DNA from 3 places in the Vogesella sp. XCS3 genome. Region 3 is predicted to be linked to each of the others. Evidence: predicted binding sites of a transcription regulator. Region 3 holds the regulator's gene; each other region holds the start of a gene.
The links. Region 3 encodes FNR, which switches genes on or off when oxygen is low (the NO sensors DNR and NnrR bind a similar motif). Its sites were predicted from a motif close to TTGATNNNNATCAA; they were not measured.
Positions count from the first base shown of each region.

Region 1 (9,954 bases), 130 kb from region 3:
TAGCTGATCTCCCACAGCTCGTCGCTGTCTTTCAGCGCCACGATAAAGCTCTGCCGCGGTGCGGCATCGTAAACCGCCGACACCCGCGACAATCGGCCATGGCTGTCGCGTACCGGCCAGGTCTGGCGCGGCATCAGGCCGTGTGCGTCCAGCAGCACCAGCGTTTCCGGCAGCGTATTGCCGGCCAGTACCCAGCGCCCGTCGGCCGATACCGCCACGTTGCGGGTGTTCAGGCCGACGCGGATCTCGGCCACCATGCGCTGGCTGTACAGGTCGTACTGGCTGACCCAGCCGTCGCGGCTGGCAAAGTAGACAAAACGGCCATCGGGCGAAAACTTCGGCCCGCCGTGCAGGGCAAAGCGGCTCTGGAAGCGCGCCAGCCTCGTGAAGTGGTCGCCGTCCACCACAGACACATGGTGATCGCCCGCCTCCACCACCACAAACAGGTTATGCGGGTCTACCCCGGCAGGCAGCTGCGCACTGGCTGGCAGACTGGCCTCGGCCACGTACTGCACGCGGGACACGGCCATATCGGTAGCCGTCCATTGTGGCGGCTGGGCCGGAGGGGTGCCCAGCCAGGCGGCCAGCTCGTTCAGCTCGGTATCGTCGAGACGACCGGCAAAGGCCGGCATTTGCGTGGCCGCCCGCCCCTGGCGCAGCGTGGCCAGAATCTCACCCGGTTTCAGCCGCTCCAGGCTTTGTGGCAGCAGCGCCGGGCCCATACCGCCCAGCCGGCCGGTACCGTGGCAGGCCAGGCAATGCTGGTCGTACAGGGCTGCGGCGCGCGCGCCAGTGACGGGGGTGACGGGGGTGACGGGGGTGGCCGCCCACAGTGGCGCAGCCAGCAGCCAGGCCAGCGCGGCGGCAAGGTGGCGGGCGCTCATGATTGCACCTCGCTCAGTAGTGCCTGTGGCCGTTGCCACGGCGACAGCGCTGGCAGCGGGTAGGCGCCATCGGGCACGCCGATTTCGGCATCGTGCAGGTAGCAGCCGGGGTCGGCCTGCCAGAAATCGCCGCTCAGCTCCCAGGCGCGGATGCGGGTATTGCCGTTGCAGATGGCCAGGTGCCGACACGCCCCGCAGCGCCCCGCCACCGGCCGCGGCCGTTGCCGCAGCCCGGCCAGCAAGGGGTTGGCCGCGTCGGCCCAGATGGCCGAAAACGGCCGCTGCCGCACATTGCCCAGCGACACTTTCCACCACATGGTGTCCGGGTGCACATTGCCCAGGTTATCGATATTGGCTACTCCCACGCCGCTGGCGTTGCCGCCCCACTGTTGCAAGCGGGCCGCCAATGCATCCGCTTGTAGCGGATAGCGCCGGCGCGCCCACTGCAGCAGGTAGACAGCGTCGGCATCGTTGTTGCCGGTGACGAAATCCTTTTGCCGTCCGGCGCGCACGTGGCCCAGCGCGGCGTCGATCAGCAAGTCCAGCGCCCAGCGGGTACGCTGGTGGCGCGCGTCGCCGTCGCGGTGCTTGTTGCCACGGCCGGCGTAATTGAGGTGCGAAAAGTAGAACTTGTCGATGCCTTCGTCGGCCACCAGCTGCAGCAACGCTGGCAGGTCGTGGGCATTGCCTTCGGTCATTGTGTAGCGCACGCCCACCTTCATGCCGGCATCGCGTAGCAGGCGAATGGCGGCCAGCGAACGGTCGTAGGCCCCGGCCAGCCGCCGGAAGCGGTCGTGGGTGGTGCCTATGCCATCCAGGCTGACGCCCACGTAGTCATAACCCGTCTCGGCAATGCGGCCAACATTGGCCGCGTCCACCAGCGTGCCATTGCTGGACAGGCCCACGTAGAAGCCCATCGCTTTGGCGCGCTGCCCCAGCTGGTGAATAGCCGGGTGCAGCAGCGGCTCGCCACCGCTCAGGATCAGCACCGACACGCCGCAGGCTTTCAGGTCTTCCATCACCGCGTACAGCTCGTCCAGCGACAGCTCGCCGGCAAAGTCGCGGTCGGCGCTGGTGGCGTAGCAGTGCTGGCAGGTAAGGTTGCAACGACGCAGCAGGTTCCAGATCACCACCGGGCCGGCCGGGCGGCGCGCCGGCGGCAAGGGGGCGGGATGCAGCAAGGTATGCAGGTAATGGCTGAGGCGCAGCATGGCAGGCTCCGCGGATGACAATGGCCTCATGCTCTTCCTGGCGCGGAGCCGGCTCCTTGATGGCTATCAAGCCTTTCCGCACCGGTGCGCAGCTGGGCTGCCCCTTACACCCGCAAGCCGGTTTTCTTGAGGATACGGCTGGAAAACAGCACCTGATGGTCGCCACAAGCTTCGCCCAGCAGGCCGCGCAGCCGGTTTACCGTAGCCGTCACCTGCGCGTGGCTGGCGCCGTGGCACATGGCAAACAGGTTGTAACGCCAGGATGGCAGCTGCCGCGCGCGGCGGTAACAATGGCTGACTTCCGGCTGCGCCCCCAGCAGCGTACCCAGCGCGTCCACTGCCGCGTCGTCCACATCGAACACCGCCATGCCGTTGGCGCCATAGCCCAGCGCGTAGTGGTTGGGCACCGCGCCAATGCGGCGGATCACCCCTCCCGCCAGCAAGGCCGCCAGCCGCCGGCAAGCCTCGCCCGGTGCCAGTTGGCAGCCGGCTTCCAGCGCCGCCCACGGTGCGTCCAGCAGCGGCAAGCCGGCCTGGGTAGCGCGGATCAGCCGCCAGTCGGCGTCGTCCAGCACCGGCGCAGGCGTATCGGTGACGGTGGCCGACTGCCGCCCCACCGCGCTGTCGCCACCGGGCAGCAACTGCATGCCCACGTAGTACTCGCGCAGCTTGGGAAAGCCATACACCGACAGGCCGGTATCCAACTGGATGTGGGCCATCGCCTCGGCCAGCCCCGCCTGACTGGTAGTAGCCAGCACGAACCACATGTTCAATGCGTGCTCGCGCCGGTAGTTGTGTGCCACCGCCGGCAGCGCATTCACCTGCGCAGCCACCGCGTCGTAGCGCGCTTCGGGTACCGCCAGCGCCGCCAGCAGGAAGCAGCCGCCCATACGCTCTATCTGGTACAAGGGGCCGAAGCGGGTCAGCACGCCGCACTGCAACAGCGCGGCCAGGCGTTGCTGCAGCTGGCTGCCGCTTATGCCCCAGCGCTGGCCGGCTACCTCATAAGGGGTATCCAGCAACGGAAAGCCGCCCTGCAGGCCGGCAATGATGGCCGCGTCCAGCGTGTCCAGTACCAATGGAGAAGTCATGGGGTCAGTAGCCCTTGCTGGTAGCGCGCACCGCGCTGGATATAACGACGGGTAGACAGCAGCATGGCCGACGGCATGGCGTGCAAACCGTAATCGGCGCTCAGCCGCCGGTAGTGCGCCGCCGCCTCATCGCTACTGCGGGCGTGCACCATGCAGAACAGGTTGTACGGCCAGTGCGCCCCCTGCGGCGGTCGGGCGTAGCACAGGGTGACGGCGGCATCGGCGGCCAGTTGCGTGCCGATGGCGTCGCGTTGCGCGGCAGGCACTTGCCACACACACATGGCGTTGGCACGGTAGCCCAGTTCGCGGTGGCGCAGCACAAAGCCGAAACGGCGGATCACGCCATCGTCCAGCCACTGCTGCAGGCGCTGGCGCACATGCAGTTCGGACAGCCCACTGGCAGCGGCCAGGGCCAGAAACGGCTGCGGCTGCAGCGGCAAACCCGGTCCCAGCGCAGCCAGCAGGCGCTGCTCGCTGCCCGCCAGCTGCAGCAAGCGCTGCGCTGCCGGCAAGCGCGCACGCCGCGGCGGGCCGTGCCGGCCCAGCGCAAAACCCAGGTCGATGTGGTACTCGCGCTGCAGCGGCAGGTCCAGCGGCGTCAGGCCGGTCACGCTGGCGATGCGTGCCAGCGCGGCGTCCAGCGCCGGGCGGCTATCAGCGGCCAGCACGAACCACAGGTTGTAATGGTGATCGCGTGCGTAGTTGTGGTTGACCTCGGGCTGGGCGCTGACCAGTGCGGCCACCGCATCCAGCTGCGCCGGTGGTACCGCCAGCGCAGCCAACGTACTGGCACCCACGGTATTGGGCGCAAACACGGCCCCCAGCCTGGCCAGCAGGCCTTGCTCCTGTACCAAGCGCAGGCGCAGCAGCAATTGCGCCTCGCTCAGCCCGCATTCGGCGGCCAGAAAGCCGAACGGCGATGCCAGCAAGGGGAAGTCGCGCTGGTAGCGGTCCAGCAACTGCAATAACGGGTCGTGTGGCTGCAGCATGTCACATCCCCATGCGGCCGGCACGCCAGCTGAAGAAGATCCCGGACGGGTTGGCCGCCGGCAGCACACTACGCACGGCCAGCGTGCGGGTATCAATAACCACGACCTTGTCGTCGTCGCGGCTGGACAACCATACCGCGTCGCCACGGGCGGTGAACTCCATGTGCAGGATGGCGCGCCCCGGCTTCAGCGTGTGCACCACCTGCATGCTGGGCACGTCGATCACCTGCACGGTGTCATTGTGTGGAAAGGCAAAGTTCACCCACACGCGGCGCCCGCCCGGTTCGGCCATCACGAACACCGGCTGGCCGTATACCGGCACCTTGGCCACCGGCTGCCAGCTGCGGCTATCGGCCACCAGCACCTGTGACTGGCCGATGGCGGGAAAGAACGCATAATCGCCGGCCAGGCTCCAGCCGCGCAGGTGCGGCATCTTGTACACCGGCAGCCGGGTCTCGCCCTGGCCGTACGCCGGCAGGATGCGGCGCACGCCGGCATCGAGGTGCCAGGTGTCCAGCAAGGCCAGGCCGTCTTCGCCGAACAGGCCGGCGATGTAGTAGCGGCCATCGCTACTGGCCAGACCGTCGTAAGGCTGCCGCCCGATGCCGCGGTAACGGGTGATGGCCGGCTGGCACGGGTTGGCCGCATCTAGTAGCCAGATTTCGCCGGCGTCAAACAGCGCAAAGGCAAAGTGGTTACCCGGCAAGTCGGCCAGGCCCACCACACGCGACGACTGCCCGGCGGCGTCCTGCGCCGGGATGTCGGCCAGCAGCGTCAGCGTGTCGGCATCGAACAGCTTCACCCCGCCGGGGCTGTAGTTCTGTGCCGCCACGATGCGGCCATCGCTGGAAATGGCCCCGCCAATGCTGTTGCCGGCCTGCAGCACGCGGGCCTGCAAGGTACCGGTGAGCAGGTCCACTTTGGACAAGCCGCCGTCGCGGGCAAACACGTAGACATAGCGGGCATCACGGCTATACACCAGCGAAGCGTGCGACAGGTCGCCCAGGCCTCTGACGCGTGCCAGGCTGGCCGGCGGCTGTTGCTGCACCACCTGCAGGCTGCCGGCGGCACGTTCGATTACCACCCCCAGATCGCCGCTGCCGCGTAGCGTGGGGGTGGCGCAGCCGGCCAGCGCAGCTGCGGCCAACACGGCGCTCAGCAGGGTTCGAAGTGTCATCGCGGGAGGTCCTGTTGCAAGAGTTCTACCAGCCAGCGGGCTTCCTGCTCGCTGATGAAGGGCCGCCACGGCGGCATGGCGGTACCGGGGCGGCCATCGAGAATGGTGGCCACCAGGCTATCGGCCGGCTTGCCGGCCAACGCGGCGGCGGTGAGCGGGCTGCCCAGCCCACCCTGTCGCGTCAGGCCGTGGCAGGCGCCGCAGTCTTCGCGCAGCAGATGCAGCAGTACCTGGCTCCGGGCCGCATCCGGCTTCGGCAGATGAGACGCCGGCACTGCCTCGCTGGCAAATAGCAGCGCACAGGCCAGCAGCATCAGCATGAGGCCGATCAGGCTACCCCTGCTGTACAGTGGCTTCGTCATGACGGTACTCCGGCTAACGCGGGCCGGGCCGGCCCGCGCAAGGTTGGCCGCAACGCCGCCATACCGGTACTGGCTGGCGGCACGGGCGGCTTACTGGGACAGCACCCACTTCACCAGTACCTTCAGGTCGGCGTCAGGCAGTTGCGGATTGGGTGACATCGGCACCGGGCCAAAGCTGCCGGCGCCGCCTTTCTTCACTTTTTCTTCCAGCTTGGCCTGCACGTTTTGGCCTTTGTACTTGCTGGCGATGTCCTTGAACGACGGGCCGACCACCTTCTTGTCCATGCTGTGGCAGGCCAGGCAGTTGTACTTCTTGGCCAGCTCCGGTGAGGCCTGGGCGGTGGTGGCCAGCAGCAGGCCGGCGGACAGCAGCATGGCAGTAAGCAGAGAGGTTTTCATGTTGACTCCTTGGGCGGGCCGCAGCCCGCCGTGATGGTTGGATCAGTAAACGTCGTGTTGGGTGTTGAACACGTTGAACTTGCCAGTCGGGGTAATCAGGCGCTTGTCCTTGATGACGGCCTTGCACTGGCGGGTCTTGTCGTTGACCACCACGATGGCCGACTGCTTGTTCTTGGCGCTCCACACCGAGAACCACACCTCGTCACCGGCCTTGTTGTACTCCGGCTGCACCACACGCTTGGCACCGTCATCGTCCAGGCTGGCACACGCGGCGATGTCGATGACTTGCGGCGGCTTGTCCAGCTGGCGGATGTCGTACACCGCCACGCTCTGGCTGACCTTGGCGTCCGGGTTAAGCGGGGTATCCACCCACAGATTGCTGGATTTCGGATGCGTCTTGATGAACAGCGAGCCGCCGCCCTGCCCTTTGAAGGTGGCAACCGCCTTCCACGCGTACTGCGGGTGTTTCGCCGGGTCAGTGCCGATCAGCGTCACCTCGTCGCTGCCCAGATGCGAGGTGCTCCATACCGGGCCGTACTTGGGATGCACGAAGTTGGCCCCGCGCCCCGGGTGCGGAATCTTGCCCACGTCGACCAGAGCGGCCAGCTTGTCGGTCTTGGTATCCACCACCGCAATCTTGTTGGAAGCGTTGGCCGCCACCAGGAAATAGCGGCCGCTGCTATCGAAACCGCCATCGTGCAGGAACTTGGCCGAGTCGATAGTGGTGGTTTTCAGGTTGGCCAGGTCGCTGTAGTCCACCATCATAATCTTGCCGGTTTCTTTGGCGTTGATCACGAACTCGGGGCGGTAGTGGCTGGCCACGATGGACGCCACGCGCGGCTCGGGGTGGTACTCGTTGTCCACGGTCATGCCACGGGTGGACACGATCTTGCGCGGCTGCAGCGTGTCGCCGTCCATGATCACGAATTGCGGCGGCCAGTAGGTGCCGGCCACGGCGATCTTGTCTTCGAAACCCTTGTACTTGGAGGTTTCCACCGAGCGCGCTTCCAGCCCCACCTTCACCTCGGCCACATTGTCCGGTTTGGGCAACCACAGGTCGATCAGGTTGAGGCGTGCGTCGCGGCCGATCACGTACAGGTAGCGGCCGGACTTGGACAGCCGCGAGATGTGGACCGCGTAGCCGGTCTTGACGATGTTGATGATCTGCTTGCTGTCGCCGTCGATTAGCGCCACCTCGCCGCTGTCGCGCAGCGTCACCGAGAACAGGTTGTCGAGGTTGTAGTTGTTCATCTTGCGTGTCGGGCGCTTGTCTACCGGCAGGTAGACCTTGCGCGACTTCTCGATGTCCGCCAGCGAAAACTCGGGCGGCGTCGGCGGCTCCTGCTGGATGTAGCGCGCCATCAGGTCCACGTCCTGCTCGCTCATCTCGCCGGAGGTCTGCCAGTTGGGCATGCCGGCCGGGCTGCCGTAGGCGATGAAGATCTTCAGGTAGTCGGTGCCCTTGCCCAGAGTAATGTCTGGAGTAAGCGGTTTACCAGTAGCTCCCTTGCGCAGCACACCGTGACAGCCGGCACAACGCTCGAAATAAATCTGACGAGCCCGTGCAAACTCAGCCTTAGTCATAGGCGGTGCTTTGGGGTTGATATTCTGATGCATGTCCTCGCCTGCGAGCGGCGAACCGCCAGCCTGATAGGCTGCCTCAGCCGGACTGACAGGTTTGTTGGCCGCATCGGCATAGGCCAGTGCAGCTGCAAAGGGCAGGGTTGCCAATAAAACGCCTTGGGCCACGGTACGGATCCTGAAGCTTGTCATGATGCTCTCCACCACGCTATGAGGGAATTCATGCGTGCATCATCCGCCCCGTCTCAGCACATCATCATTGATTCGAATCAACGCTTTCCAGCCCGGTAAAACGCGCCAGCTCCTCGGTGCTGAAGCCCCAGTCCCCCTGCAGGTACCAGTCGTCGCCCAGCAGCTCGGCCGGGTGCTGGGTGCGGCCGCAGCCGTTGCCGCATTGCAGGTCGCTGGCCGCACAATACTTGTCGCAGCCCCAACACAGGCGCTCGGGATGGGCGGGGTGAATGGGGAATTTGCGGCGCATGGCACACTCCGGTACACGGGTTTCAGGCAGTCAGGCTGGCGTACAGGCTAGTCAGCACCTGCGGCAGGCGGTGGGCGTCGTGTACCACGCTGTAACCGCGCTTGCCGAACAGGTGCGGCAGGTAGTCGCCGGCCTCGCGGTCGACGGTGACACAAAACGGAATCAGCCCGGCGCGGCGTGCTTCCAGCACCGCCTGGCGGGTGTCTTCCACGCCGTAACGGCCTTCGTAGTGGTCCAGGTCGTTGGGTTTGCCGTCGGACACGATCAGCAACAAGCGGCGCGGGGCCGGCTGCTGCAATAGGATTGTGGTGGACTGGCGGATAGCGGCGCCCATCCGAGTGTAGTAACCGGGGCGAATGGCCAGAATGCGCCCGCGTGCGGCATCGTCGTAGGGTTCACCGAAATCTTTCAGCAGCAGGTAGCGTACCTCGCTGCGCCGCAGTGACGAAAAACCGTACAGGCCGAAGGCGTCACCGCAGGCCGCCAGTGCTTCGGCAAATAGCAGCAGGCTGTCGCGGATGACGTGAATCACCTGCCCGGCCTCGCCCAGCCAGCTTTCGGTAGACAGCGACAGGTCGGCCAGCAGCAGGCAGGCCATGCTGCGCCCGGCGGGCGGCCATGCCTGGTACAACGGCGGTTCGGCCACGGCCACACCGCTGCGTTGTTCGGCCAAGAAGCGGATGATGCGGTCCAGGTCCAGGTCCGGCCCGCTGGCTTCACCGCTTTTGCGGCTGCGCTCGGGTGACAAGGCCTGGAATTGCCGCCGCAAACGCCGGGCGGCCGCCTGCAGTTTGTCCGGCAAAGGTGCCGGGCTGGCGTCACGTGGCAGCATCGGCTGTAAGCGGCAATGGTCGGCCACCAACCGCTCGCGGCGGTAGTCCCATTCCGGCAGCAGCAAACCGTCGCCCAGCGGCGTGTCGTCGTAAGCGGCAGCCGGCAGGTCGAGGTCAAACTTCAGCCGGCTGGCGCGGGTCTTGCCGTCGCGGCTGACGGTGAGGCGATCCATGTCTTCGGCGGCGGCACCGTCGTCAGGCTCGTCCTCGTCCTGGTGACGGTTGACGCGCACGTAGTCGTCCCAGGTAAAGATGCTTTCGGCGCGAAACTGCAGCAACATGCCGTTCTTGCGATCGTCCGGGTTATCGCGGCGGGCACGGTAGCGGCGCCGGGCTTTGCTGTCCCGGCTGTCGCCATGGCCCTGCTCCGGCTGCTGGCCGTCGTCCTGGTTAGCCGCGGCAGCAGACGGGGGTGACGGGTGCAGCCACAGCGGCACCGGCTGCGGTGGCGGGCTGCCAGCAGGCAGAGCTGTCGCTGTACCCGGTTGCAACAGCGCGTGGCGGATGGCCTGCTCGGCGGCCTGGCCGGTACCGTTTGCCGGCCAGTTGCGTAGCGGCAGCAAGGCCGCTACCAGCCGCTGGTACAAGGTCGCCAGCCCCGGCATGGTGGCCAGGCAGCGCGCCGTGCCCTCGCTATTGCTTTGCAGCCAGTCGCCCTGCGCTGGAGGCTGCGCGGCCAAGGCCATCAGCCAGAAATACAGGCCGCGGTTGAGCGCGGCGTCCGGGTACAGGTCGATGCGCTCGGGCAGGTACAGCGCCTGTCCGTCGCGCCAGGCCAGCTCGACGTGGGTGTCGATACCGGCAACACGTGCCAGCCAGCGGCGGCGGGCACCGTGTGCCGTGCCTACCGCGCTGCGGATGGCCAGGCCGGGGTCGCCGCCCATGGCACGAAAAAAAAGCAACGCTTGCGGCGCCACGTCATCCAGCAATACCGCCGCTTGCGGGT
Region 1 covers NZ_CP085530.1:3,394,680-3,404,633, reverse strand. Annotated here, with positions in the region: gene LCH97_RS16230 (nitrite reductase) at 1-884, opposite strand, end outside; gene nirJ (heme d1 biosynthesis radical SAM protein NirJ) at 881-2,095, opposite strand; gene LCH97_RS16220 (Lrp/AsnC family transcriptional regulator) at 2,200-3,186, opposite strand; gene LCH97_RS16215 (Lrp/AsnC family transcriptional regulator) at 3,183-4,175, opposite strand; gene LCH97_RS16210 (cytochrome D1 domain-containing protein) at 4,177-5,352, opposite strand; gene LCH97_RS16205 (cytochrome c) at 5,349-5,714, opposite strand; gene LCH97_RS16200 (c-type cytochrome) at 5,805-6,113, opposite strand; gene LCH97_RS16195 (nitrite reductase) at 6,156-7,886, opposite strand; gene LCH97_RS16190 (DUF3079 domain-containing protein) at 7,951-8,175, opposite strand; gene LCH97_RS16185 (nitric oxide reductase activation protein NorD) at 8,198-9,954, opposite strand, start outside.
Region 1: a site for FNR is predicted at 2,152-2,165, ahead of nirJ (heme d1 biosynthesis radical SAM protein NirJ). Genes of this name have one in related genera too.

Region 2 (9,954 bases), 860 kb from region 3:
ACTGGGGTGCCGTGCCTTACGTGCTGATCCAGATGGTGATGGTGGGCTTGCTGATTGCCTTCCCGAAACTGGTCACCGGCTCGCTGCATGAAGAAGTGAAAACCAATGCCGAAGACGCCGCGGCCATCATGCAGCAGATGGATAACGCGCCATCGGCCGAGCTACCGGCAGACATCCCGGCAGCCGACGCATCCGGCAGTGAAGCCTCGGCACCGGAAAGCAGCCAGTCTGACGACCTGCTCAAAGAGCTGACAGGCAAATAAACCACACAAAATGGGGCGACAGATGTCATGTCGCCTCTATCGAAACAAGCTGCTGGACAGAGTATCCGGCAACAAATAGATTTTCAGGCAAACCACAAAGCCTGAGAGCACAGCAGTAAACAACACAAGGAGATCACTGTGGAAAGACGCTCGTTCCTGAAGAAAGCCGGCGCAGCCGGCCTGGCCACCGCTGCCGTTGCGGCACCTGCCATGGCGGCCGATGGCCCAACCGTACGCTGGCGCCTGGCATCCAGCTTCCCGAAAAGCCTGGACACCATTTATGGCGCAGCAGAACAGCTGGGCAAGCGCGTAGCCGAGCTGACCGGCGGCAAATTCCAGATCCGCAGCTTCCCTGGCGGCGAGATCGTACCGGGCACCCAGGTGCTGGATGCCGTGCAAAACGGCACCGTAGAGTGTGGCCACACCGCCAGCTACTACTATGTGGGCAAAAACAAGGCTTTTGCCTTTGATACCGCCCTGCCTTTCGGCCTGACTTCCCGCCAGCAAAATGCCTGGCTGTACTACGGCGGCGGCATGGCGCTGATGCGAGAGTTCTTTGCCAAGTACAATGTGGTGAACTTCCCGGGTGGCAATACCGGCACCCAGATGGGTGGCTGGTTCCGTAAAGAAGTGAAATCCCTGGCCGATCTCAAAGGCCTGAAAATGCGTATCCCGGGCTTTGGCGGCGAGATCATGGCCGCCCTGGGCGCCGTACCGCAAACCCTGGCCGGTGGTGACATCTACCCGGCGCTGGAAAAAGGCACCATCGACGCTACCGAGTGGGTAGGCCCGTACGATGATGAAAAGCTGGGCTTCTACAAAGTGGCCAAGCACTACTACTACCCGGGCTTCTGGGAGCCGGGTCCGAACCTGTCTTTCTATGTATCCAAGAAAGAATGGGACAAGCTGCCAGCCGACTACAAAGCCGCCTTTGAAGTTGCCGCTGCCGAAGCCAACATCAGCATGCAAGCTGAATACGACGCCAAGAACCCGGTGGCACTGGTGAGCCTGCTGCAAAAAGGTACCAAGCTGCACCAATTCCCTGCCGACATCATGAAAGCCGCACAGAAAACGGCCTTCGAGCTGTACGAGAAGGAAGCCACCACCAACCCGGATTTCAAGAAAATCTATACCGAGTGGAAGAAGTTCCGCACCTTGCAGCACGGCTGGTTCAACCTGGCCGAGAACAAGCTGGAAAACTTCATGTATGCCAACAAGGTGAAGTAAGCCTGGCAACAAAAAAAGCCGCGCACTGCGCGGCTTTTTTCATTTGTCCTATAATAGGCGGCACCCCCCCGGCAGATAAAGGAGCAACCCATGCGCAAACTTATCCTGGTTCTATGGCCATCCTTCCTGACTGCACTGCTGGCCACCACCTGCTTTTTTTCGGTATTCGACCCCTACGAACTGGCATTGCACGGCAAACAGCTATTCCGCGACGAGCTCAGTGCTTATTCGGTATTTTTCCTGCTAGCGTGGTTTTTTGGCGGGCTGAACGGCCTGATCCTGCTGCAGCTGAACAAACCGGCCAGAGACATCAACGGCTTTGACACCCCACCGGTCGACCCCGACGCCTACCAGCGCGACTAGGTTGCCGCGGCAGTGACGATCACGTAGTACTTGCGCACCGGCTGCAGCACGCGAAACTCGCCGCGAAAGCCAGCCGGAATCACAGCCGCCTCGCCGGGGCCGAATGTCTCGGCGTGGCCGGCTTCGTCTGTCAGGCACACGCAGCCGCTGATCACGGCAAAGAATTCGTGCTTGTTATCGGCAAAGGCAATCCGCCAGGCACCGGTCTCGCAAGCCCAGATACCGGCCGCACATACACCGTCAGCCGACTCATACACCGGCCAGGTATGCCGCAGCGGGTTACCCGCCACCAGACGCTGCGGGTTCGGTCTGTCTTGTTGCGGCACGCAATGCTGCTCGCTGACGCGCACTATCTTCATGCTATCTCCCGGAATAAACAAAAAGGTTGGCCGCACACTGCGGCCAACCTTTAACTAGCTGGCAACACACCAGCGTTACAGCAAACCCAAACCCTTGAGCATCACCAGCAAGATCAGCAGCGGGGTCACAAACTTCAACAGCACATACAGGCCGGCAACCACCTTGCCATTGGCCAGTCGGCCATCATTACTCAGTGCGGCAGTCATATTGCCCTTGCCCCATACCCAGGACACAAACAGGCAGATGAAGATACCGCCCAGTGGCATCAGGATATACGACGAGATGAAGTCAAACAGGTCGAAGAAGGTCATGCCGAACGGCTTGACATCGGCCAGCAGGCTATTGGACAGCGCGCAGGTGGCACCAATCAGCGCCAGCAACAGCAGGTTGATCAGCGTAGCTTTCTTGCGCGACACACCCAAGCGGCCCGCCATCACGGATACCGGCACTTCCAGAATGGACAGCATGGCGCCAGTCGCCGCCACGGCGGCCAGCACAAAGAACAGCACCATGAACAGGTGGCCCATCGGCATGCTGGCAAACACGGCCGGAATGGTGATGAACAGCAAGGACGGGCCGGCTTCCGGCTTGAAACCGAAGCTGAATACCGCCGGGAAAATGGCAATACCGGCCAGCATGGACACAAACAGGTCGGCACTCATTACGCGCAGGGTGGTGGCAGGAATATTCTGGTCATCACGGAAATAGCTGCCGTAGGTCATCATGGTACCCATGCCGATGGACAGCTTGAAAAAGGCCAGGCCCATGGCTACCAGCACCACTTCACCGGTGATTTTGCTCCAGTCCGGGGTAAACAGGAAAGACAGCCCAGCCATGGCGCCTGGCAACATCAGGCTACGCGCGCAAATCACCAGCAGCAGCAAAAACAGTACCGGCATCAGTTTTTTGGTGACCGCCTCGATACCTTTGGCCACGCCCATCAGCAAAATGCCGCCAATCATCAGCAGCACAGCCCACTGCCACAGCAGCGACTGCAGCGGGTCGCTGATCAGCGCGCCAAACGCCGCCGACGTAACAGCCGGGTCGCTGGACAGAATGTCACCACGCAGTGCCTTGAACACATAGGCAAATACCCACGCAGCCACTTCGGAATAGAACGACATGATCAGGAACGCAGCGATCACGCCAAAACCGCCAATCAGCCACCACGGCTGGCCTGCAGGGGCCAGCGTACGCAGCGTGGTCACTGCATCTGCCTTGGCCCGGCGGCCCAGCATGATTTCGGCAATCATCACCGGCAGGCCGACCAGCAAGGTCGCCAGCACATACACCACCAGGAAGCTGGCACCGCCATTGGCACCGGTAACGTAGGGAAACTTCCAGATATTGCCCAGCCCCACGGCTGAGCCCAGCGTTGCTGCCAACACGCCAAAGCTGGAGGTGAAGGCGTCCCGGCTATTGCCCGCAGTCTGTGGTGCTGCGGGTCTTGTATCGTTCTTCATATACTGTCCAACGTCAAAACCAATAACAAACCCGCCCTGCTTGTGACAGGGCGGGTACTCGGCCCCTTATCGGGAGCCGCGATTCTGAGGCTGGACGCGCCGGGCGTAAAGTAGTTTGCCGCCGCTTTACGCCTGTTTCAGGCGCAAGAACAGCTGGTCGAGCCAGGCATCGCAAGCAGCCAGCTGCGCCTGGCTGACAAACTCGTCCGGGCGGTGCGCCTGTTCGATCGAACCCGGCCCGCACACCACACAGGGGATGCCGGCCTCGTGAAAGCGCCCGGCCTCGGTGGTATACGCCACGGCATCATGGCTGCAACCCAGGCATAGCGCCTCCACATGGCGGGTAATTTCGCTACCTGGCGAGTATTCAAACGGCGGGCAATTGACCAATGCTTCAAACTGGATATCTGCCTCTGGTGCTACTTGCTGCATCTCTGCCAGCAGCACCTGCGCATAGTCTTTGACCGACGCCACAAAGCGCTCGTGCACATCGCCCGGCAACCAACGCACCTCAAACACAAACTCGCAGTCCTTGGGCACGATGTTGGCCGCATTACCACCCTTGATCAGCCCGGTTTGCAGCGTGGCAAACGGCACATCGTACAGCGGGTGGCGGCTGCCAAAGGACTGTTCAGCATCGGCCAGCTTGCGGATATGCGTTACCAGCCGTGCCGCGTACTCGATTGCATTTACGCCTTGCGGGGTAAGTGATGAATGCGCTGCGCGGCCGCGCACATGCACGCGATAATGTGCAATACCCTTGTGCGCAATCACCGGGCGCATCATGGTGGGCTCGCCGATAATGCAACCCGCCACCGGCACCTGGCGCGCCAGCAAGTCATCAATCAGCCGGCCTACCCCCAGACAACCGATCTCTTCGTCGTACGAAAGCGCAATGCCAAGGCTACGTGTCATTACCCCGTCAGCGGCCAGCTGCTGCCAGCGCGGCACTGCGGCCAACACGCACGCAATAAACCCTTTCATGTCCGCGCTACCGCGGCCGTAAACCAAGCCATCATGAACCGTCATGTCAAAGGGGGGATAGTGCCATTGCTGGCCATCTACCGGCACCACATCGGTATGCCCCGACAGCACCACCGCAGGCAGCGACGTATCGCCCAAATGGGCGAACAAATTCGCCTTGGTTTTTTCATCATTAAATGTGAGCGTACTAAGCACACCATACTGCTCAAGCCAGCCTGCCACCCACTCAATAAGCGCCAGATTTGAGCCACGGCTGGTAGTGTCGAACGATAACAATCGGGATAAAATGGCTTCGGTAGCAGGCAGGCAGTTCATGTCGGGTACCTCATAACAGGTGATGGGCTATCAGGAGCATACCCAATTGCCACAGGCATGCAAACCACTACAGCACCACCATTTCGGGCTAAATGCCGCAACAGGCTTGGCAGCCGGGCCCAAGCCATGTATTATTCGCTCTCTCTATGGCGGGCCCCCCCGCATTGTACGGTAGCCAACCTGGTCAGGTCCGGAAGGAAGCAGCCACAGTTACTTAGTGCAAGTGCCGGGGTTCAGGCTCGCCACCCCTCCCCCTCTGCTTTATGCGTTCCTCTGCTTCACAAATTTTGATTGAACTAAATTTGTTGATCAAAATCTATTGACAATCCCTAGAGCATTTTTCTTTTGATCGATTAAAAATACTGCTATCATATGCAGTACATAAAGGGACTCGGCAATGACCTTGTTCCATAGTTTCATCTTTAAAACGTCACCCGGATCACATCCGGATTCCTGAATTGAACAGAAGCGAGGAACGCTATGAAACTGTTTGACAAAATCGCCAATCCACGTGAAATCCGCCGCAAACTGGGTCTGAACCAGCAAGAATTCTGGAGCCGCATCGGCGTTACCCAGTCTGGCGGCAGCCGCTACGAAAGCGGCCGCAACATGCCAAAACCAGTACGCGAGCTGCTGCGTCTGGTTCATGTTGAGCAAATCGACCTGACAAAAGTACGTCGCGAAGATTTCGAAATCGTGGAATACCTGAAAGAGACTCACCCTGACCTGTACAAGAGCCTGCGCAAAGCCGTGCGTGCCCGCATGGATGCCCAGACCGAAGGCAGCGCAGATACTGCCGAAGCCTGATCTTCAGTACAATAAAAACCCCGTCCAGCCGGACGGGGTTTTTTTATGCCTGATAAGCTACCCGGTCAATCCTCACCCGGGTTGCGCACCAAGAGCACCGGCACATCAGCCTGCTTCAGCACACCTTCTGCCACACTCCCCATCAGCAAATGCAGCAAGCCACCCAGCCCGTGCGTACCCATCACCATCAGGTCGGCACCCCAGCTATTGGCATCCTCGACGATGACACTTGCAATGCGGTCGCCCCAGCTTTCCAGAATGCGGGATTCCACCGCCAACCCCTGCGCCACCACCTTGGCATGACACGCAGCCAATACCTGCTCCCCAGCCTGCTTGATGGCGCCTTGCAGCTCAGCCGCATCCAGAAACTCGGCCCCACCCCAGCCAAACTGCGCCAGATCCACCACGTGCACCAAGCGCACCACAGCACCCACCTCTTTGGCTAGCTTGCACGCTTCTGCCAACGCCAGTGCCGATGTAGCGCTGTCATCTACCGGAATATAAATACGCTGATACATATAGCCTCCTGTCTCACGTGTTTTTCAAGTCTAGCCCAAGCACCTGCGCAGGCATTGATAAAGATTAACAGCAAGCGCAGTATTACATTACCGAAATAAGGACAAGCGCATGGCTCGTATCCAACTAGATCTACCACAGAGTATTTTGTTCCGCACCGAACTGCAGCTTGCTATCGCCGACATCAACTACGGTGGCCACATGGGCAACGATGCGGCGTTGCGCCTGGCACACGAAGTACGCTTGCGCTGGCTCAAATCTCTCGATTACACCGAGCTAAATATCGAAGGCTTCGGTATTATCGTTAGTGACGCTGCGGTAATGTACATGGCAGAAGTGTTTCATGGCGATGTACTCCATTTCGAGCTGGGTCTGGCAGACCACAACAAGTACGGCTTCGACATCGTCTACAGCGCCCGCAGCACCCGAACGCAACAAGAGGCTCTGCGCATCAAAACAGGCGTGGTGTTTTTTGACTATCAACAACGAAAAGTCTCCCCGGCCCCCGCGGCATTTACCGCCAGGCTGGCAGCTACACAATAAAGGAAACGCGCCATGAAAAAGTACGCGCCAAACAGCCCGGAAGCCCTGGCACGCATTCTTGCCATGTTCATGATTACCGATGGCAATATGGACCCACGCGAGATCGAGACACTGGAAAACCTGCATGTCTATGAGCTACTGGGCCTGAGCCGCAAGGACTTCATCAAGGTACTGGTAGACTACTGCGATGACATTTCCGACGAGGCAGAAGAAGACGGCACCATCCACCTGCTGGCCTCCGAGCGCACCAATGTCATCCTGGATGGCGTCAGCGAACGCAGCAAACGCGTTATCTGCTGCGCCCTGGCGCTGGACATTTGCAAATCGGACAATACAATCAGTGATCCGGAAATGCTGCTGCTGCGCCACATGATGCACTACTGGCACATTACCCTGGACGACCTCCAGGCCGAGCTGGCCAAAAACTGAGCCAGCCATCAACAGCAGCCGCCGCCAGGCGGCTGTTTGCATTTCATAACAACAATACACAGGCTAAACCATGAAAACCCGCTTTAACGGCACCGACAACTACATCGCCACCGATGATCTGATGATGGCAGTGAATGCCGCCATTACCCTGCAGCGCCCGCTACTGGTAAAAGGCGAGCCCGGCACCGGCAAGACCATGCTGGCCGAAGAAATCGCCAGCGCCCTGGGCAAACAGCTGATCATCTGGCCGATCAAATCCACCACCAAGGCGCAGCACGGCCTGTACGAGTACGATGCCGTGTCGCGCCTGCGCGATTCGCAGCTGGGCGACGACAAAGTGCACGATATCCGCAACTACATCCGCCAGGGCAAGCTATGGCAAGCCTTTGCCAGCGAAGAGCAAGCGGTATTGCTGATCGATGAAATCGACAAGGCAGACATCGAATTCCCCAACGACCTGCTGCGCGAGCTGGACCAGATGGAGTTCTTTGTGCACGAAACACAAGAATTCATCAAAGCGCGCCACCGCCCCATCATCATCATTACCTCCAATAACGAAAAAGAGCTGCCGGACGCTTTCCTGCGCCGCTGCTTCTTTCACTACATCCGCTTTCCGGACCGCGACACCCTGCAGCAAATCATCCAGGTGCACTACCCCGACATCCGCCAGCAGCTGGTTCGCGAAGCACTGGAAGTATTCACCGGCATTCGTGACATGAACGGGCTGAAAAAGAAGCCTACTACCTCAGAGCTGCTGGACTGGCTGAAACTGCTGGACAGCGAAGGCATCAGCGAACAGCTGCTGCAACAGCACCGCGACAGCAACACACCACCTCCCATGGCTGGCGCACTGCTGAAAAACGAGCAAGACATGCACTTCTTCGAGCGCCTGATGCAGATGGCGAAAATGCGGCGCGGCTAATGGACGCACACTGGCAAGCCCTGATTGATGCCTACGACGACCAGCTAAGGTTGGCCGCACGCAGCGAACACACCCGCATCGCCTACCGGCGGGACCTCACCAAGCTCGCCCAACTGCTGGGCAGCACCCAGCCCGAGCATACCGATGGCCCGGCCATACAGCGCGCCCTGGGCCAGTTGCGACGCCACGGCCTATCCCCACGCACGCTGGCGCGCATGCTCTCGACCTGGCGCAGCCTGTTCGAGTGGATGATCCGGCGCGAATGGCTGGCGGCCAACCCTTGCGCCGGCGTGCGTGCCCCACGCGCCGGGCAGCGCCTGCCCAAGACCCTGAGCGTGGACAGTGCCATGCAGCTGCTGGACACCCCTGCCGAAGACGAGCGAGAAATACGCGACGCCGCAATCTTCGAGCTGATGTATTCGTCCGGGCTGCGCCTCTCCGAAACCGTATCGATCAACCTGGCCGACATCGATCTACGCGAAGCGCTACTGAAAGTACAAGGCAAAGGCAACCGCGAGCGCATATTACCCATCGGCAAGCAGGCCGTTGCCGCGCTACAGCGCTGGCTGCCCTTGCGACAAGCGGCGGATGGCGAAGAAGCGCTGTTTGTCTCCAGCAAAGGTGTACGCATCAGTAGCCGCCAGCTGGCCCGTCGGCTGGAACGCTGGGCGCTGCACAGCGGTAGCGAACAGCATGTGCACCCGCACATGCTGCGCCACTCGTTTGCCAGCCACATGCTGCAGTCCTCCGGCGACCTGCGCGCGGTGCAAGAGCTACTAGGCCACGCCAATCTGGCCACCACCCAGATCTACACCAGCCTGGACTTTCAGCATCTGGCCAAGGTGTACGACACCGCACACCCGCGCGCCAAGCTGGATGACAAAGACAAGCAGTAACGTCGTACAAATCCACCCGGGGGCGCCGCGCCCAAAGAAAAACCCCCTGCGAATAGCAGGGGGTTTTGTCTTGGCTTGCGGCCAACTTAGCGTGATTTCACGAAAGGCACGCCAATGGCTTTGGGTGCCACGGCACGGCCCATGAAGCCTGCCAGCAACACTACCGTCAGCACGTACGGCAGCGCCTGGATAAAGGCATCCGGAATACTGCCAATCAGCGGCAGCTCCACACCCTGCAGGCGAATCTGGATCGCATCGGTGAAGGCAAAAATCAGGCAACCCAATACCGCAGACCAAGGGCGCCACTTGCCAAAAATCAGCGCCGCCAGCGCCAGATAGCCTTTACCGGCCGTCATATCTTGGATGAACGCGCCAGTTTGCGCCAGCACCAGGTAAGCACCGGCCACACCGCACAGCGCGCCACCAATGGCCTGCGCCATATAGCGCACACCCTTCACGCTGATACCTGCTGCATCGGCAGCATGCGGGTTTTCACCCACGGCACGCAGACGCAAGCCAAAGCGGCTCTTGTATACCACCCAGCTCACCACAAAAATCAGCAGCAGTGCCAGGTACACCAGAATGTTGTGGCCAAAGAAGGTCTTCAACATCGGACTGTGGGCGATAGCATCGGAAAACGGCAGCTCGATAGCGGTAAAACGCGCGTCGTCCGACAAGGTCGGCGTGCGGCCGCCTTGCTGGAACCAGGCCAAGGCCAGTACAGGCGTCACACCGGACACCATCATATTGATGGCCACACCGGAAATCAGCTGGTTACCGTTATAGGTAATCGACACCACACCATGCAGCATGGCCACCGCCATCCCTGCGGCAATGCCAGCACCCAGCCCTACCCACGGGGATTG
Region 2 covers NZ_CP085530.1:657,745-667,698, reverse strand. Annotated here, with positions in the region: gene LCH97_RS03005 (TRAP transporter large permease subunit) at 1-263, shown strand, start outside; gene LCH97_RS03000 (TRAP transporter substrate-binding protein) at 402-1,490, shown strand; gene LCH97_RS02995 (hypothetical protein) at 1,581-1,853, shown strand; gene LCH97_RS02990 (cupin domain-containing protein) at 1,850-2,212, opposite strand; gene LCH97_RS02985 (sodium-dependent transporter) at 2,288-3,676, opposite strand; gene argE (acetylornithine deacetylase) at 3,803-4,975, opposite strand; RNA gene ffs (signal recognition particle sRNA small type) at 5,124-5,222, shown strand; gene LCH97_RS02970 (DNA-binding transcriptional regulator) at 5,456-5,782, shown strand; gene LCH97_RS02965 (universal stress protein) at 5,848-6,300, opposite strand; gene LCH97_RS02960 (thioesterase family protein) at 6,410-6,841, shown strand; gene LCH97_RS02955 (hypothetical protein) at 6,854-7,270, shown strand; gene LCH97_RS02950 (MoxR family ATPase) at 7,341-8,192, shown strand; gene LCH97_RS02945 (tyrosine recombinase XerC) at 8,192-9,088, shown strand; gene LCH97_RS02940 (ABC transporter permease) at 9,175-9,954, opposite strand, start outside.
Region 2: a site for FNR is predicted at 6,355-6,368, ahead of LCH97_RS02965 (universal stress protein). Genes of this name have one in related genera too.

Region 3 (9,954 bases):
CAAGGTTGTAGAGGGTGAGGTAGAACACGGCGGTGCGCAGGACAAGGCGCTGTCGGCCGCTGATCGTGCCCAGGGCATGGCGCTGTTCTGCTGTGCCAAACCCAAGGGCGACCTGACCATCGAGGCGCGCGAAGTAGCGGGTGTCGGTGATATCCAGATCAAGACCCTGCCGTGCCGCGTGGAAAAAATCGACAAGATCCACGACGTGGCCGTGCTGAAGCTGAAGCTGCCGGTGTCCGAACGCCTGCAATTCAAGGCTGGCCAGTACATCGATATCCTGATGAAAGACGGCAAGAAGCGCAGCTTCTCCATTGCTAACGCACCGCACGACGACGCGTTCATCGAGCTGCATATCCGCCACCAGCCTGGCGGCTCGTTCTCCGACTACGTGTTCAACACCATGAAAGAGAAAGAGATTATGCGCTTCAAGGGCCCGCTGGGCTCGTTCTTCCTGCGCGAAGATTCCGATAAGCCCATCATCATGGTGGCCAGCGGTACCGGCTTTGCCCCGATCAAGGGCATTATCGAGCACGCCATTCACCAGGGCATTAACCGCCCCATCGTGTTCTACTGGGGCGCCCGCACCCCGGCCGACCTGTACCTGGCCGAGATGGCAGGCCAGTGGCAGGCACAGCACGCCAACATCACCTTTATCCCGGTGGTGTCGGACGCGCTGCCCGAGCACAACTGGCTGGGCCGCACCGGCTTCGTGCACCAGGCGGTGCTGGACGACTTCGATAGCCTGGCCGGTTATCAGGTGTACGCCTGCGGCGCGCCGGTGATGGTAGAGGCCGCGCATACTGCCTTTATCGGCGAGCGCAGCTTGCCGGCAGACGAGTTCTTCTCGGATGCTTTCTTCCTGTCCAAGGACATGGGTAGCGCCAGCAAGTAAGCAGCTTGCCGTGCGTATGCAGCAGCCCCGGTCGGCCCCGTGCCCACCGGGGCTTTGTCATGGAAACGATATTTCGCTGGGCGACTGTCTAAAAGTTTGCTTTATTGAATAGTTGCGGAAAATCGGGCGAATGACATGCATCGCGAGTCAGATTCACTGTTGACGCTGGAAAGTGTCAACCAGCATTTCCTGGCCAACCTGCAGTCAGCAGACAAGCAGGTCGCCGTGCATGCCAGCCAGGATATCCTGGCGGCCAACGGTACCAAGCTGCTGGCGCGTGGTGCCCGTATCGATAGCCGCAGCAGCGAGCTGCTGGCCAATCACCGCTTGCGCCAGCCGCTGGAAACCCAGCTGCAGGTCGATACCTCCAGCTTGCTGGCGCACCTGCGCGAGGGGATGCAGCAGTTGCTGGCCGACGACCCGCTGCTGGCCGCCTGGCTGGAGCAGGGCCAGCGCGCGCTGCAACGCGAGCTGGTGGTGCTGTCCTTGCCCCCCTTGGCTGCACAGGCTCTGCAGCTGATCGCCAACCGCTTTCCCGACGTGTTCCGCCACAGCCTGCGCGTGGCCGCACTCGCGTGGAGCCTGGCGCCGTCGCCACGCGATGCCCAGCTGCTGCTGGTGGCCGGCTTGCTGCACGATGTGGGCTATTTGTATCTGGACCCCGCTATCTGGCAGCAGGGCGGGCCGCTGTCGGCCGACGCCTGGCGCCAGTTCGATGCCCATCCGCTCATCGGTTATGTGTGGGCCAGCGAGCTACGCGCCGTGCCGCCGGAGGTGGCCAACCTGATCTTGCAGCACCACGAGCGGGTGGACGGCAGCGGCTACCCGCGGCAATTGCGTGGCGAGGCGGTGGGCCACAACGCCGAGGTACTGGCGCTGGCCGAGATGGCGGCCGGTATCTTCGAGCACGCCCGCCAGCCGGTGGGGCAGCTGCAAGTGGCGTTGAAATTGTTGCCCGGCCAGTTTTCGGCGGCGGTGCGGGTGCCTGCCCAGCTACGGGCAGCGCGCTTGCCGCGCGAAAGCGGCTTGTTACAGCCGGTAGACGCGCTGCAGTCGTCGCTGCACCAGCTGCTGCTGCGTTTTGCACGGGTGCACGAAGTGATGCAGCACATCGAGTCGCAGACAATGGGCGAAGCCGGTTGGCAGCTTTTTGGCCACCTGGCGATGCGGCTCAACAGCATCCAGCGCGCGTTCAATAGTGTTGGGCTGGACATGCTGACCAAGCACGCGCCCGAAGGCGAGGGCCACGAGCCGCTGTGGCAGGAGCTGGCGTGGGTGATCAACGAAACCAACTGGCTGTCGCGCCACCTGTCGCGCGACCTGACCCGGCAGCGCCTGAAGTTGGCCGCAGCCGAATCCGAGCTGTTCGAGCCGCTGGTCGTGCTGTTTCTTGGCCTGACCAGCAAAACGGTAACGGCCGGCTTATAGCCAGCCTGGCTGCCACTGTGCCGTGTCGCCCAGCTCGCGCCAGGGCAGGGTGAAGTGGCGGCGCGATAGCACCGCCTCCAGCGTGACGCGCAGCGGTTTCTGCGCGTCGTCGGCGTCGTATTCCACCTTCACCACCAGAAAGTGTTTTTCGCGCTCGCGCGGGGTGACAGCAGTCCATTTGCTGCCTTGCAGTTTTTTATGGTTCACCGGCATGGGGCCTCCTTGCTGGTTTCGATAAGGCGAAGTCCGGGTGGTTCCCGTAACGACAACGCCCCCGGCTGCAGGCAGCGCGGGGGCGTTTACGGATAAGGGCGACTTAGGCGCTCTTCACGTGCGGGGCAATCAGCGGCAGCAGCTGGCCCAGTACTTTTGGCGGGGCAGCCACGATGTCGCCGCTTTCGAACCAGCCGTCTTCACCGTGCATATTGGTGACGATGCCGCCAGCCTCTTGCACGATCAGGCTACCCGCAGCGATGTCCCATGGCTTCAGGTTGAATTCGAAGAAACCATCCACGCGGCCGCAGGCCACGTTGCACAGGTCCAGTGCGGCAGAGCCTTCACGACGGGCGCCGGCGGTTTTGCCGATCACGTCTTTCAGGATGGCCAGATGGGTGTCCAGCATGCTCTGGTCTACTACCGGGAAACCGGTGGCGATCAGGCATTCGTTCATGTTGATGCGTTTGGAGACGCGGATACGACGGTCGTTCAGGAACGCGCCCACGCCACGGCTGGCGGTGAACATATCGTTGCGGTTCGGGTCGTAAACCACAGCCTGCTGGATCTGGCCGCGGTGTGCCAGCGCGATGGAAATGCAGTATTGCGGATGGCCGTGGATGAAGTTGGTGGTGCCATCGATCGGGTCGATGATCCACTCGTACTCGGAGGTGCCCAGACCGCGGCCGCCGGACTCTTCTGCTAGAATCGCATGCTTCGGATAGGCATCCAGAATGACATCAATGATGGCTTGTTCGGCAGCTTGATCAACTTCGGACACGAAGTCGTTGTGTTTTTTCTTTTCAACACGCACGGTATCCAGGTTCAGCGATGCACGCTGGATAACGTTGGCTGCACGGCGAGCGGCTTTTACCGCGACATTGAGCATTGGATGCATTGACGGCCTCTAAAATCATACAAAACAAGCGCAGCCCCTTCGTGGGGTGCGCGCTTGTCGTAAACTGTCTGGGTTAAGGAACGATAAACACCGCTTTCGCAGCGGTGTTTTTGAATAGCCCGCGATTCTACTCAAAATTACCCGATGAATAAACCCCAAGTACCTGATTTTTTAAAGAACATTCGCGTCGTGCTGGCGCGCCCCAGCCACCCGGGCAATATCGGCTCGGCGGCACGGGCCATGAAAACCATGGGTCTGACCCGCTTGTATCTGGTTGAACCGAAAGTGTTTCCCAGCGAAGAGGCCAATGTACTGGCCTCGGGTGCGGTAGACGTACTCGAGCACGCTACCGTCGTGAGTAGCCTCACCGAAGCGCTGTCGGATGTGACAGTGGCCTGCGCGCTGACCAGCCGCCGCCGCGAGCTCACCACCCCGCTGTCCACCCCGCGCGAGACCGCGCCGGAGCTGATCGCGCGGGCACGCGACGGCGAGCAGGTGGCGCTGGTGTTCGGCAACGAAACCTTCGGCCTGTCGATCGAAGAGGTGGAAATGTGTAACCGCCTGGTGACCGTGCCGGGCAACCCGGACTACTTCTCGCTGAACCTGGCCATGGCGGTGCAGGTGATGACCTACGAGCTGTTCAGCCACACCGGCGTGGACGTGAACTACCTGAAAGCGGAAGGCGAGGCCGCCAGCATGGCCGAGGTAGAAAGCATGTGCGGCCACCTGGACAACACGCTGGAAGCCATCGGCTACTACGAGCGGCGCAACAGCGAGCGTCTGATGCGCCGCATGCGCGCGCTGTTCAACCGCGCAGGCGTATTGCGCGAGGAAATCGACATTCTGCGCGGCTTTTTCAAGCAGGTGCAGCGTGTCGCCGATGGCAGCCTGCCACCGCGCGACAAGCAGGGCGAATAAACCATGCTGCCCGGCTTGCTGCAATGTGCGCAGTTGCGCAGCCTGCGCGGTGCGCGACCTGGCCTACCTGCTGACCGCGCCGCCGCCCTGGCTCAGCGGGGTGGAAATCAGCCGCCAGCGCCTGCTAGGGCCGCAAGGTTGGCCGCAGCTGCTGGCGCTGGATGCTGACCCCACCCCGCTGCTGGCGTGGCTGGCAGCCCGCCCTACGCGCCGCCTGGGGCTATACGCCGAAGCACTGCTGGGGTACTGGTTCAGCCAGGCGCCACACATCGAGCTGGTCGCGGCCAACCTGCCGGTACGCGATGGCACGTTAACGGTAGGCGAATTCGACTTTCTGCTGCGCATTGATGGCGAGCCTTGCCACCTGGAAGCCGCCAGCAAATTCTACCTGCAGCTCGATAGCGCCCCGCACGCGCTGGTGGGGCCGGGCCTGCGTGATGCCTGGTGGCTGAAATACCGCAAGCTGGCCAGCCAGCTCACCTTGGCGCAGCACCCCGCAGCCAGGTTGCCGGATGGTTTCGCGCAGCTTACTGCCAGCAGCCGCCTGAGCGGCTGGCTGTTCTTCCCCGCCGATACGGCACCCACGCATCCTGCTATCAATACTGCCGCTTGCCGCGGCTGGTGGTGCCGGCGGCAGGATAGTTGGCCGCAGCAGCACCCGCATAGCCGCTGGCTGGCGCTGCCGCGCTTGCAATGGCTGAGCCCGGCGCAAGCAGATGAAGCGGCAACGCAGAGCCTGGCTGCCATGCGTGCGCAACTGGCGCAGGCGGAAGGACCCTGGCTGTTGGCCGAGTTGTTGCCGGATGATCATGGGGTGTGGCAGGAGGTGGCGCGTGGCTTTGTGGTGCCAGACAGCTGGCCAGCGCCAGAGCTGCTGGGCACCTTGCTGCCAAGGTTGGCCGCATGAAGACACTCCTGGTGCTGTGGAGCAGCCAAACCGGCAATACTTTGCAGCTGGCCAAGGCGGCAGCCGCGGTGGCGATGCAGGAAAGTAGCGTGACGGTGCGCGTCATGCCCGCCCTGCAAGCCGGCATGGACGAATTGCTGGGCTGCGATGCGCTATTGCTGGCCACGCCGGAGAACTTTGGCTACATGGCCGGCGCACTGAAAGATTTCTTCGACCGCACCTATTACCCGGCGCAGGGCAAGGTGGCCGGCCTGCCGTACGCTATCCTGATCAGCGCCGGCAACGATGGCCTGGGTGCACAGCAGGCCATAGAGCGCATTGCCCGTGGCTACGGCTGGCGGCAGGCCTATCCGCCGCTGCTGGTACGCGGGGTGCCACAGGCTGCTGACCTGGCCGCTGCGGCCGAGCTGGGCGCCACCCTGGCGGCCGCGCTGTCTATCGGCATGCTGTAGCCACAAACAAAACGCCCCGTGACGGGGCGTTGGGCATTCAGTGCGTGGGCGGCTTAGTGCTGGGCTTGCGAACAGCCTGCTACCAGCTGCTTCAGTTCTTCCGGCTTCACCAGCTGGATATGTTTATGGTCTACCACCAGCCAGCCTTGTTGCTGGAATTTGGACAGGGTACGGCTGACCGTTTCCAGTTTCAGCCCCAGGAAGCTGCCGATTTCTTCGCGGCTCATGCGCAGGATGAAATCGTTGGCCGCAAAGCCACGGGCTGATAGGCGTTGTGACAAGTTCAGCAGAAATGCTGCCAGGCGTTCTTCAGCCTTCATGTTGCCAAGCAGCAACATGACAGATTGATCACGCACGATCTCACGGCTCATCAGGCGGAAAAAGTGGTGCTGCAGGCTGGGGATGTCACGGCCGAGGGTTTCCATGCGGTTGAACGGCAGCTCGCATACTTCGCTGTCTTCCAGTGCAATGGCGTCGCAGCCGTGCAGGTTGGACGAAATGCCGTCCAGGCCCATCAGCTCGCCCGACATGTGAAAGCCGGTAACCTGTTCGCGGCCGTCCTGGCTCGAAACACAGGTTTTGAAGTAGCCGGTACGCACGGCGTACAGCGAGCGGAAACCTTCGCCAGAGCGGAACAGGTACTCGCCACGTTTCAAGCGTCGGCTTTGACGGATCACGGCGTCCAGTTGCGCCATCTCATCGCGGTTCAAGCCCAGTGGGAGGCACAGTTCTCGCAGGCTGCAGTTGGAGCACGACACTTTTAGTGCGTGCAAAGAGTGTGTGTGGTCAGTCATAGAGTAGGTTTTCGCCAAGCAAGCGGGCTTGCTTGATACGCGTCAAAGCAGAAAAAGTGGCAATTGCGCAAATTTACCAGCCCACCACCGGTTTTCCAACCAGATTAATTATGACACCCACTATAAATTTCACGCCGACGCAGTGTGTATTCGATAGAGAACTCATCGAAAGGCTGGAAGGTTCAGGCCCGCGCTACACCTCCTACCCGACTGCCGACCGCTTTCATGCCGGCTTCGGGGTGAGTGATTACGAGCAATGGCTGGCCCATCGTGCGATTGGCGCCAACCATCGGCCCATCTCGCTGTACGTGCATGTCCCTTTTTGCAACACCATTTGCTACTACTGCGGCTGCAACAAGATCATTACCAAAGACAAGACCCGCGCCGACGCTTATCTGGATTACCTGGAGAAGGAAATCCGTCTGGTGGCCGAAAAGCTGGGCAGCCGTGAAAAAGTGATCCAGCTGCATTTTGGTGGCGGTACGCCCACCTTCCTGTCCGACGAGCAGCTTGACCGCGTGATGGGCATTATCCGCCAGCACTTCGAGCTGTTGCCGGAAGGCGAGTTTTCTATCGAAATCGACCCGCGCAAGGTTGGCCGCGACACGGTCCTGCACCTGGCACGGCTGGGTTTCAACCGCATGAGTATCGGTATCCAGGATTTTGACCCTGTGGTGCAGGAAGCGGTGAACCGCATCCAGAGCGAGGAAGAAACCCGTGTGGTGATGGATGCCGCGCGTGAAGCCGGCTTCAAGTCGATTAGCGTAGACCTGATTTACGGTCTGCCCAAGCAGACGGCGCATTCGCTGGAAAACACGGTGAGCCGCGTGATTGCCATGTCGCCAGACCGCATCGCGCTGTACAACTACGCGCATCTGCCCACGGTATTCATGCCACAGCGCCGCATCAACGAGGCGGATTTGCCCTCGTCGGCTACCAAGCTGGACATCCTGCAGAACTCGGTACAGCAGCTGGCTGAGGCCGGTTACGTGTTTATCGGCATGGACCACTTTGCCAAGCCGGACGACGAGCTCACCCGTGCCTTGCAGCAGGGCCGCCTGCAACGCAATTTCCAGGGCTACTCTACCCACGCGGACTGCGACATGATCGGCCTGGGCGTGTCGTCCATTGGCAAGGTTGGCCCCTGTTATACGCAGAACGAAAAAGAGCTGGATGCGTATTACGCCGCGCTGGACGCCGGCCACCTGCCAGTGCTGCGCGGCATGACGCTGACGCAGGATGACATCTTGCGCCGTAGCGTGATCCAGGCGCTGATGTGCCGCTTCTCTTTGTCGATAGAGGCGATAGAACAGACTTTTGCTATCAATTTTGCCGATTATTTTGCCGTCGAGCTGCCGCAGATCCGTGCTTTCCAGAGCGAAGGTTTGCTGACCTTTGATGGTGACTTCCTGATGGTGGCACCCAAGGGGCGCTTCCTGATTCGCAATATCGCGATGATTTTCGACCGTCATCTGCGCGAGCGTGAAACCAAGGCGCGCTATTCCAAAACCATCTGAGCCAGCCCTGGCAAGATAAAAGCCGACAGCCCCGGATGGGGCTGTCGGCTTTTTTATGGGCCAGCACAATGAAAAGCCCGCCACAGAGGGCGGGCTGGCAGGCGGGGTATACGGCTTATTTCAGCTCGTTAACCATCTGCTGCAGCAGGGCTTCCAGGCCCTTGTCGGTGACTACGGCATTGTCGGCAGTGCGCAGCTCTACACGTACTTGCTGTTCGCCTTGGCGGGTCAGCTGTACGCGCAGGTTTGGCACGCTGGCCTGGTCACCCGGCTTGCTGTCTTTCCAGAAAGCCAGCTTGGAGAACAGGCCACCGCTGCTTTGCGCGTTGGCTTTTTGCACGTCATCGCTGCCTGGCTTCACGAAGTAGGCACCCAGCGTGCGGTCACGGTCGGTAATGGCCAGGCCGTTGTGTTCCAGCACCAGGCCGACACGGCGCCATGCGCGGTCGTAGCTGTCGTCCAGCTCGATGCCGCCTTTTACCAGGCGTGCGCGTGCTGTGGTGGCAGCTTGTTCCTGGCGTACGGTTTTGGCCGCGGTAGCTTCATCCATGCCCAGGCGCACCAGGAAGCGGCTCAGGAATACGGCTTCGATTTCCGGGTCGGTCGGGCGAGGCTGCCAGCGGGTTTCTTCCTTGGCCTCGTTGATGTAGATCTCGTACATGCCGCGGTGGCTGAAGAAGACATCGGTACCGTTGGCCGTTTTCTCGATGCGGATACGGAATTTGTCGCGCTCCGGTGTAGAGAACACGCTACCCAGGCCCACTGTTTCCAGCAGGCCGCGTACAGTGGTAGCGCCGAGCTTGGCGCGGTTTTCCGCCCAGTCGGTTTCCATGTAGCCGATATCGGCTTCTTCGTTCTGGATGACGAAACCGTTATCCAGCCAGAAAGCTTTCAGCAGTGGCCATACTTCGGCCGGGCTCTTGCCCGGAATGCTGACCCAGCGCTGGGTGCCGGCACGCTCAACAGCAGCGTTCTTGGCCACAGGAGCCTGGGCGGCAGGTGTCGCAGCAGTATTTGCCGCTGTGGCCTGGCTGCTGCTGCCCGTATTTACCTGGGGAATAGGGTAGCGGTCTTGCTGGGCAGGCGCGCTCAGGTCGGGCGGCACTTCCAGCGTGGATTTGGGTTTCGGGCTATCCGACTTGAATTCGTATCTCAGGTCGGGGTTGCTGCTGGCGCATGCGCTCAGCAAGCCTGCGCACAGCAGGCCGGAGATCAGTGTCTTGTTCATTGCTGGCTTCATGGTTTACAGGACATTGGCCTGTTTCATGGCGGCTTCGACGGTGGCGACGGCACCCTGGCTCAGCGGAGTCAGCGGCAGGCGCAGGCCAGCCGGCATCAGGCCGAGGCGATGTAGCGCCCACTTGGCGGGGATAGGGTTAGGCTCGCAGAACAGCTGCTTGTGCAGGCCTTGCAGCTGGTCGTTGATGGCGCGGGCTGCGATGGTGTCACCGGCTCGGGATGCCTTGCATAGCTGGCTCATCAGTTTGGGCGCTACGTTGGCGGTAACCGAAATCACACCGTGGCCGCCGCACAGCATGAAAGCCATGCCGGTGGCGTCGTCGCCGGAGTACAGCGCCAGGTTGGCCGGGGCACGCAACACCAGGTCGCAGGCACGGCCGATGTCGCCAGTGGCGTCTTTCAAGCCGACGATGTTGTCGATTTGCGCCAGACGCAGTGCGGTGTCGTTACTCATGTCTGCCACGGTACGGCCTGGCACGTTGTACATGATTAGCGGCAGGTCTACCGCCTCGGCAATGGTGCGGTAGTGCTGGTAGATACCTTCTTGGGTGGGCTTATTGTAGTAAGGCACCACGGACAGGCTGTGGCTGGCGCCAGCCTGTTTGGCCAGCTGGGCCAGTTCGATGGCTTCGGCGGTGGAGTTGGCGCCGGTGCCGGCAACCACGGTCACGCGGCCGGCGGCATGCTGGGCTACAG
Region 3 covers NZ_CP085530.1:3,526,904-3,536,857, forward strand. Annotated here, with positions in the region: gene LCH97_RS16855 (CDP-6-deoxy-delta-3,4-glucoseen reductase) at 1-892, shown strand, start outside; gene LCH97_RS16860 (HD-GYP domain-containing protein) at 1,028-2,320, shown strand; gene LCH97_RS16865 (TIGR02450 family Trp-rich protein) at 2,315-2,533, opposite strand; gene LCH97_RS16870 (inositol monophosphatase family protein) at 2,637-3,431, opposite strand; gene LCH97_RS16875 (RNA methyltransferase) at 3,576-4,349, shown strand; gene LCH97_RS16880 (DUF1853 family protein) at 4,399-5,256, shown strand; gene LCH97_RS16885 (flavodoxin family protein) at 5,253-5,708, shown strand; gene fnr (fumarate/nitrate reduction transcriptional regulator Fnr) at 5,762-6,502, opposite strand; gene hemN (oxygen-independent coproporphyrinogen III oxidase) at 6,613-8,019, shown strand; gene bamC (outer membrane protein assembly factor BamC) at 8,135-9,247, opposite strand; gene dapA (4-hydroxy-tetrahydrodipicolinate synthase) at 9,263-9,954, opposite strand, start outside.